Regions from separate parts of the Paenibacillus sp. GYB006 genome, predicted to be linked through region 2. Evidence: riboswitches for the same ligand, from Rfam matches in the RefSeq annotation. Region 2 holds a riboswitch; the other holds the start of a gene.
What was found. Region 2 has a riboswitch for S-adenosylmethionine ahead of metA (homoserine O-acetyltransferase MetA). Riboswitches for the same ligand answer to the same signal wherever they lie in the genome.

Region 1 (7,711 bases), on a different contig from region 2:
ACTATCTCGGAGAATTCGTGCAGCGCTTATTATCTCCCGCTTATTCCATTGTCATGCCGACGGTGAAAGATTTGTGGGCCTATGCGGAAAGCGGAGTTCACGCGCTTGCTTCTGCTGTTGTACGGGAAAGCTATTCGCGTGAGGCATTAGTCTCCGGATTCAGCATACTTGGACAAGGACAATTGTCTTTGACCAAATTTTTGATTTTAACCGATCAGGCGATTGATTTATCTAACTTTACGACATTGATTGAAACGGTACTAGAACGGTTTGATCCCAAGACGGATCTGTTTATTTTTGATCATACTTCACATGATACGCTGGATTATACCGGTCATAAGCTGAACCATGGAAGTAAAGCCATCCTAGTCGGTGTTGGAGAAAAAATGCGCGATCTTCCTCGCACATACGAAGGTGGATTTGTGAATGAAATATCCGATATCAAACCTTACTGCGGCGGGGTATTGCTTGTAGAGGGAGCTTCCTATGAGGAAGAACCAGAACTTGCAGGCCGGCTCGTAGAACGTTTTGGGGCACTAGAACAGACTTGGCCGCTCGTCATTCTGGTCGATCATGCACAAGAAACAGCGAAAAATCAGATGTCCTTCTTATGGACCGTGTTTACTCGCTTTAATCCAGCAAGTGACATGTATGCAGATACTTCAGTGAAACGGAATCATATTGGGTACTCCTTGCCGATCGTGATTGATGCACGGATGAAGCCGGGTTACCCTGAAGAAGTCATTCCGCGGGAAGATATTGTGGAACTCGTCGATTCGCGCTGGAAATCATATTTCGCAAAGGTCCAATAAGAAGCAGGGATTCTGTGTGCCTGGATGGGGAAAAATGAGGTGCAGGGAGGATGTTCATATGCTGCGTACTTTATTAGGTGAACCACCCCGGGTGAACTCGGGATACTTGAAAGAAGCCATGGATGCAATGGCGCGTATGTTGCAGTTACTTATGAATGAAATAAAAGAGAGTACTGACCCAACACATGATTATCGTGAATTGGAAATATGGACCCGCGGACTAATAACATCTTTAGATGAGCTCGAACAAAGTTCGTTTGCTGCTTCTATTTATGCGGCGAAGGTCCATGCTGCATCAACGGATGATATGGGGCCGGATGAAAAAGCCGATTATGCCAGATACGTATACTTTTACAAGGACGGCTTCATCCGTATGTTTGCAACCTTAGACAAACTGGGTAATGTTCTAGATGACTGGTATCATTTAGAAACATCCAGAATCAAAGCACATTTTTCCTATTTCACGGTTCTGAAACAGCTCGAAGGGCAACCAAAGCATAAGACGCTTCTCATCAAATTAAGCAGCCTGAAAGATAAGTATCATCAGCCCATGAACCGTCTTCGTAAAAGGCGAAACACAGAGATTCATCATATGAATGTGGAGATGCAAGATGATTTATGGCAAAGGCATCAAGCACTGCATGGAAAAGTGAAACTGGAAGACCTTAAAGCATTTACTTCCGATCTGGAACTTGGTGTGGATTTAGTCTCGAGAAGCTTACATGAATCCTTTGAGTACATGATTAGCACTTGGAAAAAACAAACGGTTCGCTCTTAATATTTTCCTTTGACAAGTGTTATGAAATATCATATACTTTCACTAAGTTTCTGAAACAATTAATTTTGTTTAGCAAACGTCAACATTCGACATTATCATTATTCATAATTGCATATCATTCTTATCGAGAGTGGCGGAGGGACAGGCCCTATGAAGCCCGGCAACCGATTCTTTATAGAGCGTTTTTCTATATAGGATGACATGGTGCTAAATCCTTCAAGATCATACGTTTTGGTCTTGGCAGATGAGAAGGAGTCGTTTAACTATTGATGCCCTCTTTTTCTGTGAAAAAGGGGGTTTTTTGTGTCTATGAGTCAAAATGAGAATGACCGCAAGGCAAGGAGGTACCGTATTGATTGAATTAAAAAATATCCGCAAAGATTACGGACAAGGAAAGCAGGTAACCACTGCGCTTTCAGGGCTTGATTTGTCTATTCATAAAGGCGAAATCTTTGGTGTGATTGGTCATTCCGGAGCAGGGAAAAGTACACTGATTCGGTTGATTAACTTATTAGAGCGTCCAACATCGGGTGAAGTATATGTAGACGGCATTAATATGACGAAATTAAATAAATCGCAACTTCAAGCGCAGCGGCGCAAAATAGGGATGATTTTTCAGCATTTTAATCTGCTGAGTTCTGCCACCGTTTACGAGAATATCGCATTCCCGCTTCGTTTAGTAAAAACGGACAACAAGAAAGTGGATCAAAAGGTGAAGGAATTACTTGAACTGGTTGGACTTACAAACCACAGTAACAAATATCCTTCTCAACTGTCCGGAGGACAAAAACAACGTGTAGGTATAGCAAGAGCGCTGGCAAGCGATCCTCAAGTTCTGCTGTGTGATGAAGCGACCTCAGCGCTTGATCCGCAGACAACGAACTCCATACTTAAGTTGTTGCTTGATATTAATCAGAAGTACAATCTTACGATTGTACTCATCACCCATGAGATGCATGTAATTCAGACCATCTGTGATCGGGTGGCTGTTATTCATCAAGGTGGGATTGTAGAAGAAGGACCGGTGGCAGAAGTATTCCTGAAACCGCAACATCCCGTTACCCAAGAATTTATTTTACGGGAAACGGAAGTTAGCGATCTAATGGTGGAAGCCATTCAGGCTTCGCATTTAGAACATTCACAAACGGTAAAAATCACCTTTCTGGGAAGTAAAACCTATGATTCGATTTTATCGCAGACTGTGCGGCAAACCGGAGTGGATTTTGCAATCTTGCAAGGAACAATCTCTACAATCAAGCAGATGCCGTATGGTCAGTTGATGGTTCGTTTAGAGGGACATCCTGAACAGATTTTAAGAACGGTTGAATCCTTGACAATGCAAGGTCTTGAAGTGGAGGTGCTAAATAGTGGGTCTTGATTTTTCCGTAATTAACTGGGATGAGATTCAAAAAGCTACCTTAGAGACACTAAGTATGCTGCTTGTATCCGGAATCTTTACTTTTATTATTGGATTGCCGGTGGGCATTATCCTGTTTTTAACTTCACGATCTGCTTCTATGCCAAATCGTGTTATATACACTGTACTTTCTTTTATCGTAAATATCTTGCGTTCGGTCCCCTTTATTATTCTGATTGTTGCTATGCTTCCGATTACAAAAGCGATTGTTAGCACAACAATCGGGGTGGTGGGAACAATCCCGCCGCTGGTGGTAGGTGCGGCACCTTTCTTTGCAAGGCTCGTGGAGACTTCTCTGCGTGAAGTCGACAAAGGTGTTATCGAAGCATCGCAAGCGATGGGGGCTTCAACTGGGCAGATTATAATGAAGGTGCTCATGCCCGAAGCTCTTCCTGGTTTACTTGCAGGAATTACGATCACGGTGGTCACACTCATATCCTACACCGCAATGGCCGGGATGGTTGGCGGCGGGGGACTTGGTGCTCTAGCCATTAACTATGGATATTACAGGTATGAACGAGAAGTGATGATTGTTGCGGTTATCGTTATGATTATTCTGGTACAAGTCCTGCAGATGGCAGGGGACAGATTAGTCAAACATTTTACACGTAAATAGCAATTCGCTTTAAGAGATAGGGATTTACTAAATTAGGAGGGTTTAACGATGAAAAAATGGTTATTGTCTGGTCTTACACTCGCATTGGTACTAGTTCTAGCTGCATGTGGAAATGATTCTGCTGGTAATGATACGACAGGAAGTGGCGATAGCGGTCAGACAGATAAAAGAGTCACCCTTCGAGTAGGAGCATCACCTGTACCGCATGCTGAAATTTTGGAGCAAGTAAAGCCGATCCTCGCAGAAGAAGGTATTGACCTGGAGATCACCATCTTTAACGATTATGTACAGCCTAATGTGCAATTGTCTCAAAACCAACTGGATGCAAACTTCTTCCAGCACAAGCCTTATCTTGAGAACGAGAATGAAACACGCGGTTTGAACCTCGTTGCACTTAACAATGTTCATGTAGAACCTATTGGAGCTTATTCCAACACCGTTACATCTGCAGATGAATTAAAAGAGGGTGCGAAGATCGCAATCCCTAATGATGCTACGAACGGTGGTCGTGCCCTGATGTTGCTTGATAAAAACGGCGTTATTAAACTGAAAGACAACACGAATGTAGAGTCTAAAATCAGTGACATTGCGGAGAATCCGAAAAATGTGAAAATCGTTGAACTGGACGCAGCTATGCTTCCAAGACAACTGGGCGAAGTAGATCTCGCTGTAATCAATGTAAACTACGCACTTGAAGCTGATTTAAATCCACTTGAGGATGCCTTGTTCATTGAAGATGAAGAATCTCCTTATGCGAACTTGCTTGTCGCTCGTAAGAACAATCAGAATGATGAGGCTGTACAAAAGCTTAATGCTGCTCTGAATTCCGATGAAATCAAGAAGTTCATTGAAGATAACTATGCGGGAGCGATCGTTCCTGCATTCTAAAAATGACGAAGAACCTGCGCTCTGTTCACAGAGGCAGGTTCTTTTTCTCTAGAAATCCTTCCTTTCTTTTCTTATTACTCCAGCTATATTATACTGAGTAGGAACCGCTCTTTTTAGGAGGAGGAAGGGATATTGGACAACAAAGTCGCTCTGATTACAGGAAGCGCAAAGGGACTTGGCAAGATGACAGCACTTCGGCTTGCAGCAGAAGGGTATGATATTGCTCTGAATTATGTGCATAGTCAGAAGGAAGCAGAGGAATTATGCGCCGCCGTCAAAAAGCTGGGTGTTCGTTGCATCGCAGTACAGGCGGACATATGTAAGGCAGAAGATATCGAACGGTTGATCTCAACAGTAGAGCATAAGCTTGGTGTAGTGGATATACTTATAAACAACGCCGGTCCTTTCATTAGGGAGCGGAAGCTGTTTTCGGAATATACGCAAGAAGACATTATGATGTTAACGCAAGGAAACCTGGTAGGGACGATGTTGTTAGATCACCGGGTGCTTCCGGGTATGCGGAAGAAAAATTGGGGACGTATTATCCATTTCGGATTCAGTCATGCGGGTGAAGCGAGATCTTGGCCACAGCGGGCGGTTTATGCCTCCGCGAAGGTAGGGCTTGTTTCTTTTACAAAGACGCTTGCGGTCGAAGAAGCACCTTATGGCATTACCGTAAATATGATTTGCCCTGGTGATATTCGGGGAGCGCATAAAGAGATGACCATTGAACAAGTAAGTGGGTTAATTGATAAGGAGACACCAAGAGGAAGACCAGGAAGCGGAGAAGATGTGGCAAGAGTTATTCATTACCTATGTCAGGATCAATCGGACTTTATAACTGGGAATATTATGGATATATCGGGAGGACTCGATCCTATTCGTCCAACCATTACAGAATAAAGAAGAGAGTCCCCTATTCGGGACTCTCTTATATGCTGAGGGGATGATTAGAATACTTGAACTACTTCTTGTACGCCCTCTACTTCTTCAACGAGTGCGCGTTCAATCCCTGCTTTTAATGTAATGGTGGAGCTTGGGCAACTACCACAAGCACCCATTAGTTTCAGCTTAACGATGCCGTCTTCAACATCAACCAATTCCACGTCACCGCCATCGCGTTGCAGGAATGGGCGAAGTTTATCAAGAACTTCTAGAACTTCATCATACATGGTGCTGCTTTGTACGTTTTCGCTCATATTGTCAACTCCTTTCCTTCCCTTTATTATAGTACAATTAAAGTCAAAATAAAATGGTCAAAACTAAAGCAGGTGAATAATTTGAGACCCATTATTGAATTTTGTACCAACAACATGCATTTTGGAACGGATGAGGTCTTTGAGGCACTGGAAGAAAACCTCGAATACGATGTAATCGAATACGGATGCCTCACTAATTGCGGACAATGCAGCAATACTCCATTTGCTCTTGTGAATGGGGAAGTTGTCACAGCAACAAGTGCAAAGGAACTACATGAAGCCATTTTGTCCAAAATTGCAGAAATTGACGCATGGAATGACCTGGATCTTTAAAGGGAGAGACTCTCTTTTTTAACCCAGATGACGTTTCGACATCCAGAGGACACCGCTTTTCAGAATCCGCGGAACACGTCCCATCATCGATGTCTTACCCATAAGCCCAAAACCAGCTTTCTTGCCGAGTGCTCCTAGAGTACCGCGCAGTTTGAGAGCTTCGGTTTTGGGTTTTTCATTCTTCCAAAATGCATGAATGATATGTGCAATTTGTTCTCCTTGCACTTCTGCAGCCTGTGCGCTTGGTGCAAAAGGAAGGCTCGCACAGTCACCCACAACATATACTTCAGGATATTCAGGAATTTGATAATACTCATTAAGAGTAACTCGGCCTTGGGGATCTTTCTGTACATTTAGATCACGGACGATTTTTACAGGCTGAATTCCTGCTGTCCATATTACCGCATCAGTTACGATTTCTTCATCCCGATTATAAATGGCATGGGGTTCAACCCTGGATACCGAAATATGATTTTTAATCTCTACCTGATGTTCTGCAAACCATTCTCCTACATAAGCAGATAATCGCTGCGGAAAAGCAGAAAGAACACGATCACCTCGGTCTAAGATGGTTACATTTAGATCTGAACGGCTTTCTCTGATTTCAGCAGCGATTTCGACTCCGCTGAGTCCTCCTCCTACAATGTGAACTTGGCCATAAGGTTTGATTTCACTAAGGCGCAGATAGGTCTCACGTGTGCTTCGGAAGCTTTGAATGGTATTACTATATTCTTCTGCACCCGGGGTTCCATGAAAACGGTCTGTGCACCCAAGACCAATAACTAATTGATCATAAGGAAGGGGGTCCTCATTTTGAATTTGAATCACTTTTCCTTCTAAATCAATAGATTCAACTTCACCATATTTATAGGTCAGACGTTCATGAACAGGGTACTGCACACGCAGATCATAATCAGATACAGTCCCTGCAGCAAGTGCGTAATATTCAGTTTTAAGCCCTTGAAAAGGCATGCGGTCCACGAGGACAATTTGGGTATCATTTGGGATAGAGCCTTCAAGAAGATGTTTAATTACGGTAAGACCGCCGTAGCCGCCTCCGAGGATAACGATATTTTTCATGACGATATAACTTCCTTTCTTATGCGATCTTGCAAAGATGTTAGTTTACGCTCGGTCATGATAATAAGGCCGATGGGATGATGGGATAATGAATGTAAATTGCGGAAACAATAAATTGGATTCAGCTCTTTGGTAAAGAGCTGAATCCAAGTGGGAACTCTTTCAAGTATCAGATCATTATTCGAAAACTTCAATCTCATTGTAGAAGGTGTCGCGTTCAACGGGAATACGGCCCGCACCTTTTACAAGCCAGATCAGTTCTTTACGAGTCAGCCCTGCAGGTGTAAGCGCACCAGCAGCGTGGCTGATCTGTTCACGTACAATCGTACCATGCACATCAGAAGCACCAAAGCTGAGTGCTACTTGCGTTAATTGAGGACCAATATTAATAAAATAGGCTTTCACATGATCGATGTTATCAAGCATGAGTCTAGAGATCGCGATGGTTTTAAGATCTTCATAGGCTGAGTTACGGCGCATAATACCGGCATTTTTACTTTTCGGCTGCATCGAGAGCGGAATAAAGACCATAAATCCACCCGTTTCATCTTGGAGCTCACGAATTTGAAGCATATGCTGAATTCGATC
Region 2 (7,711 bases):
GCACTTGGTGTAGGCTCCTTCGGGCCAATCGATCCGATTAAGAATAGTCCTACATATGGACATATTACAACAACACCTAAACCGTTTTGGGGCGGTTATGACATGATTGGCAAGCTAAAAGAACATTTTGATGTACCTATGAATTTCGATACGGATGTAAATGGGGCTGCACTTGGTGAGTATACTTGGGGCGCTGCAAAGGGATTAGACAGCTGTATTTACATCACTGTCGGTACAGGAATCGGAGCAGGAGCGGTTGTAGGAGGACAACTCGTTCATGGTCTATCTCATCCAGAAATGGGACATATCAGTGTAAGACGCCATCCGAATGATACCTTTGAAGGCTTCTGTCCATTTCATGGTGATTGTCTTGAAGGGATGGCAGCCGGGCCTGCGATCCTTAAACGCTGGGGAAAAGCTGGTGTGGAATTACCGACCGATCATCCTGCTTGGGAGATGGAAGCTTATTATTTGGCTCAAGCTTTGGTCAATTATGTACTTATTCTTTCACCGCAAAAGATTATTATGGGCGGCGGTGTAATGAAGCAGGAGCAATTGTTCCCTGAGATCAGACGCCAATTGAAGACACTCTTAGGAGGATATGTACAACATTCGAGTATTACCGAGCACATCGATCAGTATGTCGTGTATCCGGAACTCGGAGACAATGCTGGTATTTGCGGTTCACTCGCTCTTGCCAAGCTGGCTTTAGAAGAACAATAAAATTAACATTGAAATTATTTACATTTATGGTATAGTATTTGGTAACAGAACAGCGCGGAGTTACATGAGGAAGCACCTCTCTCACATGGATATGTGAGAGAGGTGCTTTTTTGCGTGTTACTTTTGTACTGCCTGATTTTGAGAGGAGGCTGGCAAGAAAATGAACATTGTATTTATGAATCAATTATCTGTAACATCAGAGCAAAGCGGGGCAAAGTATGCACAATTATGGATAGGGGAAGAAGAAGACTTGTGGCAGCTTGGCTGGAGCAGTATGAATTCGGGGGAAGAACTGGTCGATATTTGGTATGAGGGCGGTTCTTGGAATGAGATGATGCATATCTATCGTTTTCAGCTGGCAATCAAGATGAGTGAAGGCTACAGGCCGCTTATTGAGGGTATATTTCATGAAACCGAAGAGGTGAAACAGCGTAATCAGCATACGCAGAAACTGCAATGTTATAGCGAACTTTATAGTCGTGAAGAATTATATCAAGCTTTATGTATCTGGCGGAGAAAGAAAGCATCAACGGAGCGCAAAGCGCCTTATTTTATCGCGAGTAATCGATTGCTTCGGATGATTAGCACCTTTGTGCCTCATACTTTGGAAGAATTGCGGGAATTACCTGGTGTAGGCGAGAATAAGTTGGCCGAATATGGCCAGGAGTTGCTGGAAATCACCACAAAAGAAACGAGAGAACATGGTTTCCCACTAAATTGGGTAGTTACAGAGCTCACGGAAGAAGAATATGAGTCATGGAATTATAGGCAAAAAGAGCAAAAGTATAAACAGGAGCTGGAAAAATTCAATCTGAAGAAATCAGTTCTAACAGGTATAGCAGATGGTCAGTCTCTTGATGATCTCAGTGCTTCTACAGGTCTGAACCGCAGAGAACTAGTTGATTTTCTGGAAGAACTTGAAAAGAGTGGCTATGATACAGAGATGCTGATCGCAAAAGAACTGACATGGATGACCGATGATGAGCAAGAGCTGATCTGGAATGCTTATGATGAGCTTGGAACAAGCTTTTTAAAACCCATATTACACCGAGTGTATGGGGAAGATCCTGCAGGAGCGGGACCACTTGATCAATTGTATGAGCGGCTGCGTATGGTTCGTATTCGTTACCGAAGACAGACCGAAACAAGCAAACAGGTTGGATAAAAGGAGGAAGGCCACAATACATAATAACTTCTGGATATAACTCAGTCTATGATATGAATAAGCAGGGTGGATTATATAGCAAAGGTTCCTCCATATAAATGAAGGAACCTTGTTATATATGATATTTCCATGAAGATTAAATGAAGATCTAGTGAAAATACACTCACTAAAAATCTCTAAATCCAATCTTTTTTACGGAAAATAAGGTACATCGTGATCCCAAGCGCTGCTATAATCCCAATGACTATAAAATATGAATATTTATAATCTAGCTCAGGCATATTCTTGAAATTCATTCCATAGATCCCGGTAATCAGTGTCAGTGGCATAAATACGGTAGTTATGGCCGTAAACACACGCATGATCTCATTGGCCCGGTTGGAAATACTGGACTGATAAGCTTCTCGTAAGTTACCCATCAAATCCCGATAAGTATCAAATGTTTCTGATATTTTTACCGCATTCTCATAGATATCACTAAAGTATTTTTGCAATTGATCATCAATGAGACGCAGATCCTTTTTATTAAGTGTATTAATGACTTCTTTTTGAGGACCAAGCCCCTTCTTGAGCCATAAAATCTCACTTCTGAGACCTATAATTTCATTCAGATGACTTTTCTTGGTATGCATTAAAATATCTTCTTCGAGTTTTTCAATTCTTGCTTCGAGCCGGTCACCTACTGTGAAATAGTTATCTACAATGGAATCAATAAGCAGGTATAAGAAACGATCGGGCGAATTTACTTCCTGCTCCCAGAGGATCGGTTTCAGTGTTCGCAGTTCATTTACTTTCTGCTTCGTTACCGTAATAATATAATGTCTACCGAGGAAAACGTTGACCGCACGTAAAAATATTTCCTCGTCATCAAAACGGATACTATTCACAACGATAAAATAATGACTTTCATAGATTTCAAGCTTCGGACGCTGCTCTTCATCACTCAGACAGTCTTCTACAGCAAGATCATGCATGTGAAATATAGGTTGAAGAATGGCGAGATCGTCTACATCCGCATCGATCCAATAAAAGCCTTCTTCAGGTGGAGTCAGTGTATCTTCAATATGATCAAGCGAAGTGAAAACTCCTTGGTTAACATATCTAATCTTCATTTTGAACCACTCCTTAAGTAAACTCCCGGAATTTAAGCGGGACAAGCTGAATAACTAAGGAATGTGAACATCAGTGCCGACAAAAGGTACAAAGAGGGCAAACATCAGAAATTACGCGTCCCGTTAGCCGGCAAGCTGATGGTACATCCTATGCTGTTATAATCATTCGGCTGCCAGTCAGGCCTCGGGTCGCCGTCCATTTTTGTCACCCCATTATGTTTAAATTGACACTGATTCTTAGTATAACGTGCTATATTTCAGCAATCAAGATAAAATGTTTATGACATATCTTATGTCCGGATTTTCATAGTGGTGACTTGTTTTTTAAGTAACGTTATAAATCCAGTTCTTGACGGAAACATACCTCTTGCTATAGAGTAATGGTAACAATTAGTGAATTGTTCTTTATTGTAAAATTGAATACAGCGAAATCTTATCAAGAGTGGTGGAGGGACTGGCCCTTAGAAGCCACAGCAACCGGCGAGCGATCGCACGGTGCTAATTCTTGCTATTTAAGTTATATGCCGATTGTGGACTATAACTTGAATTGAGAGATGAGAGAGGAGCATTACCGTATACGGATGGGCGGCCTTTTCTCAAGTGTAATGGGATAGGTCGTTTTTTTTGTATCTTCCGTGGAAATAAATTCGCTTCCTTACGAACCTCTCACTCTATTAACCAACAAAACGTTTTTAAGGAGGAATTACCCTTGCCCATTAAAATCCCTGATACTTTACCAGCTAAAGAAATCCTCGCAAGTGAGAATATTTTTGTTATGGATGAAACGCATGCTTTCAAACAGGACATTCGCCCTTTACGTATTGGTATTCTCAATTTGATGCCTACGAAAGAGACAACGGAGACCCAGTTACTCCGGCTCATTGGCAATACACCTCTTCAAGTGGATGTAATTCTAATTCATCCAAAATCGCATGTTTCAAAAAACACGTCTCAAGAATATCTCGATATGTTTTACAAAACGTTTGATGAAGTAAAGGATCTGCGCTTCGATGGACTGATCATTACGGGGGCCCCGGTAGAACAGATGGAATTTGAAGAAGTAACATATTGGGAAGAAATTCAGCAGATTTTTAACTGGTCCAAAGCGAATGTGACTTCTACGATGCATATCTGTTGGGCTTCACAAGCAGGGCTTTATCACCATTTTAATGTACCCAAAGTGGCACTTCCTGAAAAATGTTTCGGTGTGTTTCCACACACGTTAAGTAAATCACATGTAAAACTCCTTCGAGGATTTGATGAGTTATTCCTTGCTCCGCATTCTCGTCATACCGAAGTACGCCGAGAAGATATAGAGAAAGTGGCTGGGCTTGATATTTTAGCAGAGTCGGAAGAAGCCGGAGTATATATTGTGGCTAGCGAGGATGGCAAACAAATTTTTGTTACAGGGCATTCCGAATATGATCCGTTATCCTTAAAGTGGGAATATGACCGCGATAAGGAGAGAGGATTAGATGTGAAACTGCCTAATAACTATTTTCCGAATGATGACCCAAGCAAGGTACCGTTGTCCAGCTGGAGAGCACATGCAAACTTATTGTTCTCGAACTGGCTTAACTACTATGTTTACCAAGCAACACCCTATGACCTTGAAACACAAAACTAGTCTATGTATATAAGGGGGACATCACATTATGGAAAACAAGCTGAAATTAGAAAGTAAGCTCGCACAAATAGGATCAGTTAAAGAACCTGTAACTGGAGCGGTTAATTTTCCAATCTATCAATCGACTGCATTTAGACATCCCGAACTTGGAAAAAGCACGGGATTTGATTACATACGTACGACAAACCCAACTCGAAAAGTACTGGAAGAAGCTGCAGCTGAACTAGAATCAGGGGATGCAGGTTTTGCATGCAGTTCTGGTATGGCAGCCATCATGACGATTTTCGCTAAGTTTGGGCAAGGGGATCACCTGATCATTTCACTTGATCTATATGGGGGAACATATCGTCTTGTGGAGCGGATCCTTGCTAAGAATGGAATTACAGCAAGCTATGTAGATACGAACGATTTAGAGGCCCTCGAGAAGGTGCGCCAGGAAAATACAAAAGCGATTTTCATTGAAACTCCGACGAACCCGCTGATGATGATCACGGATATTAAAGAAGTCTGTACATGGGCTAGAAAACACGAAATTTTGTCCATTGTAGATAATACACTGCTTACACCATTTTTCCAGCGTCCGCTTGAACTTGGTGCGGATATCGTAATGCACAGTGCTACGAAATATCTTGGTGGACATAACGATGTACTGGCTGGTCTTATTGTCACGAAAGGCAAAGAAATCTCGGAAGAGATCGCTTTTCTCCATAATTCGATAGGGGCCGTGTTATCTCCGAGCGATAGTTACCAGTTAATGCGGGGAATGAAGACGCTTGCGCTGCGTATGGAACGCCACGAATATAATGCAACAAAGGTAGCTGAATTTTTGCTGTCCCATGAACTGATTACAGATGTTTATTACCCTGCCTTGCCGGATCACCCGTCTTATGAAGTCCAAAAAAGACAGTCTAGTGGAAATACAGGCATCCTGTCTTTTAAAGTGAAAGACGCTCGTTATGTGGATCCTATTCTAAGACATATCAAACTCATTGCCTTTGCAGAAAGTTTGGGCGGGGTAGAGTCACTAATGACGTACCCTGTGGTGCAGACTCATGCGGATATTCCAGTCGAGATTCGTAATGCAGTAGGTCTCGATGATCGGCTGCTGCGTTTCTCCGTTGGAATTGAACATATTGATGATATTATTCAGGACTTACATGCTGCATTTCACGAGGCAGCTTTAGAGCTGGAAGGAAGTGTTGTTCGTGGCTAACAAAAAAGAAGACCAGCAAAACGATTATAAATTCGATACAAAATTGCTGCATTTTGGAGCAGAGATCGATGAGACAACCGGCGCATCCAGTGTGCCTATATACCAAGCATCCACGTTCCACCATCATGATATTTTTTCGCCGCCAACTCATGATTACAGCCGTTCTGGCAATCCAACACGGCAGGCGCTCGAAGATTATATCGCTCTTCTAGAGGGAGGAGTACGTGGTTTTGCTTATTCTTCGGGGATGGCTGCCATTTCAAGTTCTCTTATGATTCTGTCTGCAGGCGATCATATTATCGCCACGGAAGATGTGTACGGCGGAACATACCGCTTGCTAAGCAGCATTCTTACTCGGATGAATATTGAGACTACGTTCGTAGATATGACGGATCTAGCAAATGTAAAAGCCGCTTACCGTCCAAATACAAAAGCTGTATATATGGAAACACCATCAAATCCGACACTGCGTATTACAGATGTAGCAGGCATTACCGAATGGGCGAAGGAAAAGGGTCTTCTGACGCTGCTTGATAATACGTTCATGACACCTTATTACCAAAAGCCGATTGAGCAAGGAGTAGATATTGTACTCCATAGTGCCACTAAATTCCTTGGTGGACACAGCGATGTACTTGCGGGGCTTGCTGTAGCAAGAACAGAAGCGATTGGCGCGCAGCTGAAGCAGCTTCAAAATGGACTTGGCACTGTACTTGGCGCGCAAGAATCCTGGCTGCTCATGAGAGGAATGAAGACGCTTGGCGCTCGTATGGCTCATTCCGAGATCAGTGCGACGAAACTTGCAGCTTGGCTTACTAACCGTTCTGACATTCCTGCTGTATACTATCCGGGACTACTTCATCATCCTGGGCGAGAAGTACATGAGAAACAGTCTACTGGCTACGGTGCAGTGGTATCATTTGATGTAGGTTCAGGAGACCGAGCGAAAGCCGTCCTCAATAAAGTTCGCTTGCCTCTTGTTGCCGTAAGTCTGGGTTCAGTTGAGAGTATCTTGTCCTATCCTGCAATGATGTCTCATGCAGCGATGCCGAAAGACTTTAGACTAGAGCGAGGAATAACAGATGGTTTGCTTCGTTTCTCCGTTGGACTTGAAGATATTGATGATTTAATTGCCGATTTAGATCAGGCATTATCTAACACATAACATAAGATTTTTATTCTCAAAAGAAGCATGCTAGCATAAGGTGCTTCTTTTCACATGTATCCTATGTTACGATAGACAAGACAATATTTGATATTATTGTTACATTTCTAATGATAAGGGAGGCTGCCGTATGAGTGCGGTGAACCATATCTTAAATAAAGCGTTGAACGGAGAGCGTCTGAATGTAGAAGACGCTATTGCTTTGTTTGAATCTGATGAAGTTGAAAAAATCGGTGAAGCAGCTAATGTGATTATGAAGCGGATGCATCCCGAACCAATTACCACTTTTGTTATTGGCAGAAATATTAACTACACGAATGTGTGTGACGTATACTGTCGTTTTTGTGCGTTCTATCGCAGACCAGGCTCTGATGAAGGTTATGTATTACCCGATGAGCTCATTTTCCAAAAGATCAAGGAAACAGAAGATGTAGGCGGAACTGAAATCCTGATGCAGGGTGGTACCAATCCGAATTTACCATTCAGCTACTACACTGATTTGCTTCGCGGTATTAAGGAACGATTCCCTAATATTACGATGCATTCTTTCTCACCAGCCGAGATTATGAAGATGAAAGAAGTATCGGACGGACTTTCTCTAGAAGAAGTGGTGCGTCAAATTCATGAAGCTGGACTTGATTCGCTTCCAGGTGGGGGCGCTGAGATCCTCGATGATCGGACACGCCGCAAAATCAGTCGTCAAAAA

Region 1: linked by a shared signal. The riboswitch ahead of PV403_RS15870 (methionine ABC transporter ATP-binding protein) and the one ahead of metA (homoserine O-acetyltransferase MetA) in region 2 are both predicted to bind S-adenosylmethionine.

Annotation. Positions count from the first base shown of each region.
Region 1 covers NZ_JARBDA010000006.1:188,870-196,580, reverse strand. The annotation lists gene PV403_RS15880 (UbiD family decarboxylase) at 1-812, shown strand, start outside; gene PV403_RS15875 (Cthe_2314 family HEPN domain-containing protein) at 871-1,590, shown strand; SAM riboswitch class I at 1,709-1,841, shown strand; gene PV403_RS15870 (methionine ABC transporter ATP-binding protein) at 1,943-2,968, shown strand; gene PV403_RS15865 (methionine ABC transporter permease) at 2,955-3,623, shown strand; gene PV403_RS15860 (MetQ/NlpA family ABC transporter substrate-binding protein) at 3,672-4,511, shown strand; gene PV403_RS15855 (SDR family oxidoreductase) at 4,644-5,414, shown strand; gene PV403_RS15850 (NifU family protein) at 5,462-5,710, opposite strand; gene PV403_RS15845 (YuzB family protein) at 5,792-6,043, shown strand; gene PV403_RS15840 (NAD(P)/FAD-dependent oxidoreductase) at 6,062-7,123, opposite strand; gene mqnE (aminofutalosine synthase MqnE) at 7,301-7,711, opposite strand, start outside.
Region 2 covers NZ_JARBDA010000001.1:517,121-524,831, forward strand. The annotation lists gene PV403_RS02575 (ROK family protein) at 1-723, shown strand, start outside; gene PV403_RS02580 (HRDC domain-containing protein) at 884-1,888, shown strand; gene corA (magnesium/cobalt transporter CorA) at 2,065-3,000, opposite strand; SAM riboswitch class I at 3,431-3,561, shown strand; gene metA (homoserine O-acetyltransferase MetA) at 3,710-4,627, shown strand; gene PV403_RS02595 (aminotransferase class I/II-fold pyridoxal phosphate-dependent enzyme) at 4,656-5,840, shown strand; gene PV403_RS02600 (aminotransferase class I/II-fold pyridoxal phosphate-dependent enzyme) at 5,833-7,005, shown strand; gene mqnC (cyclic dehypoxanthinyl futalosine synthase) at 7,136-7,711, shown strand, end outside.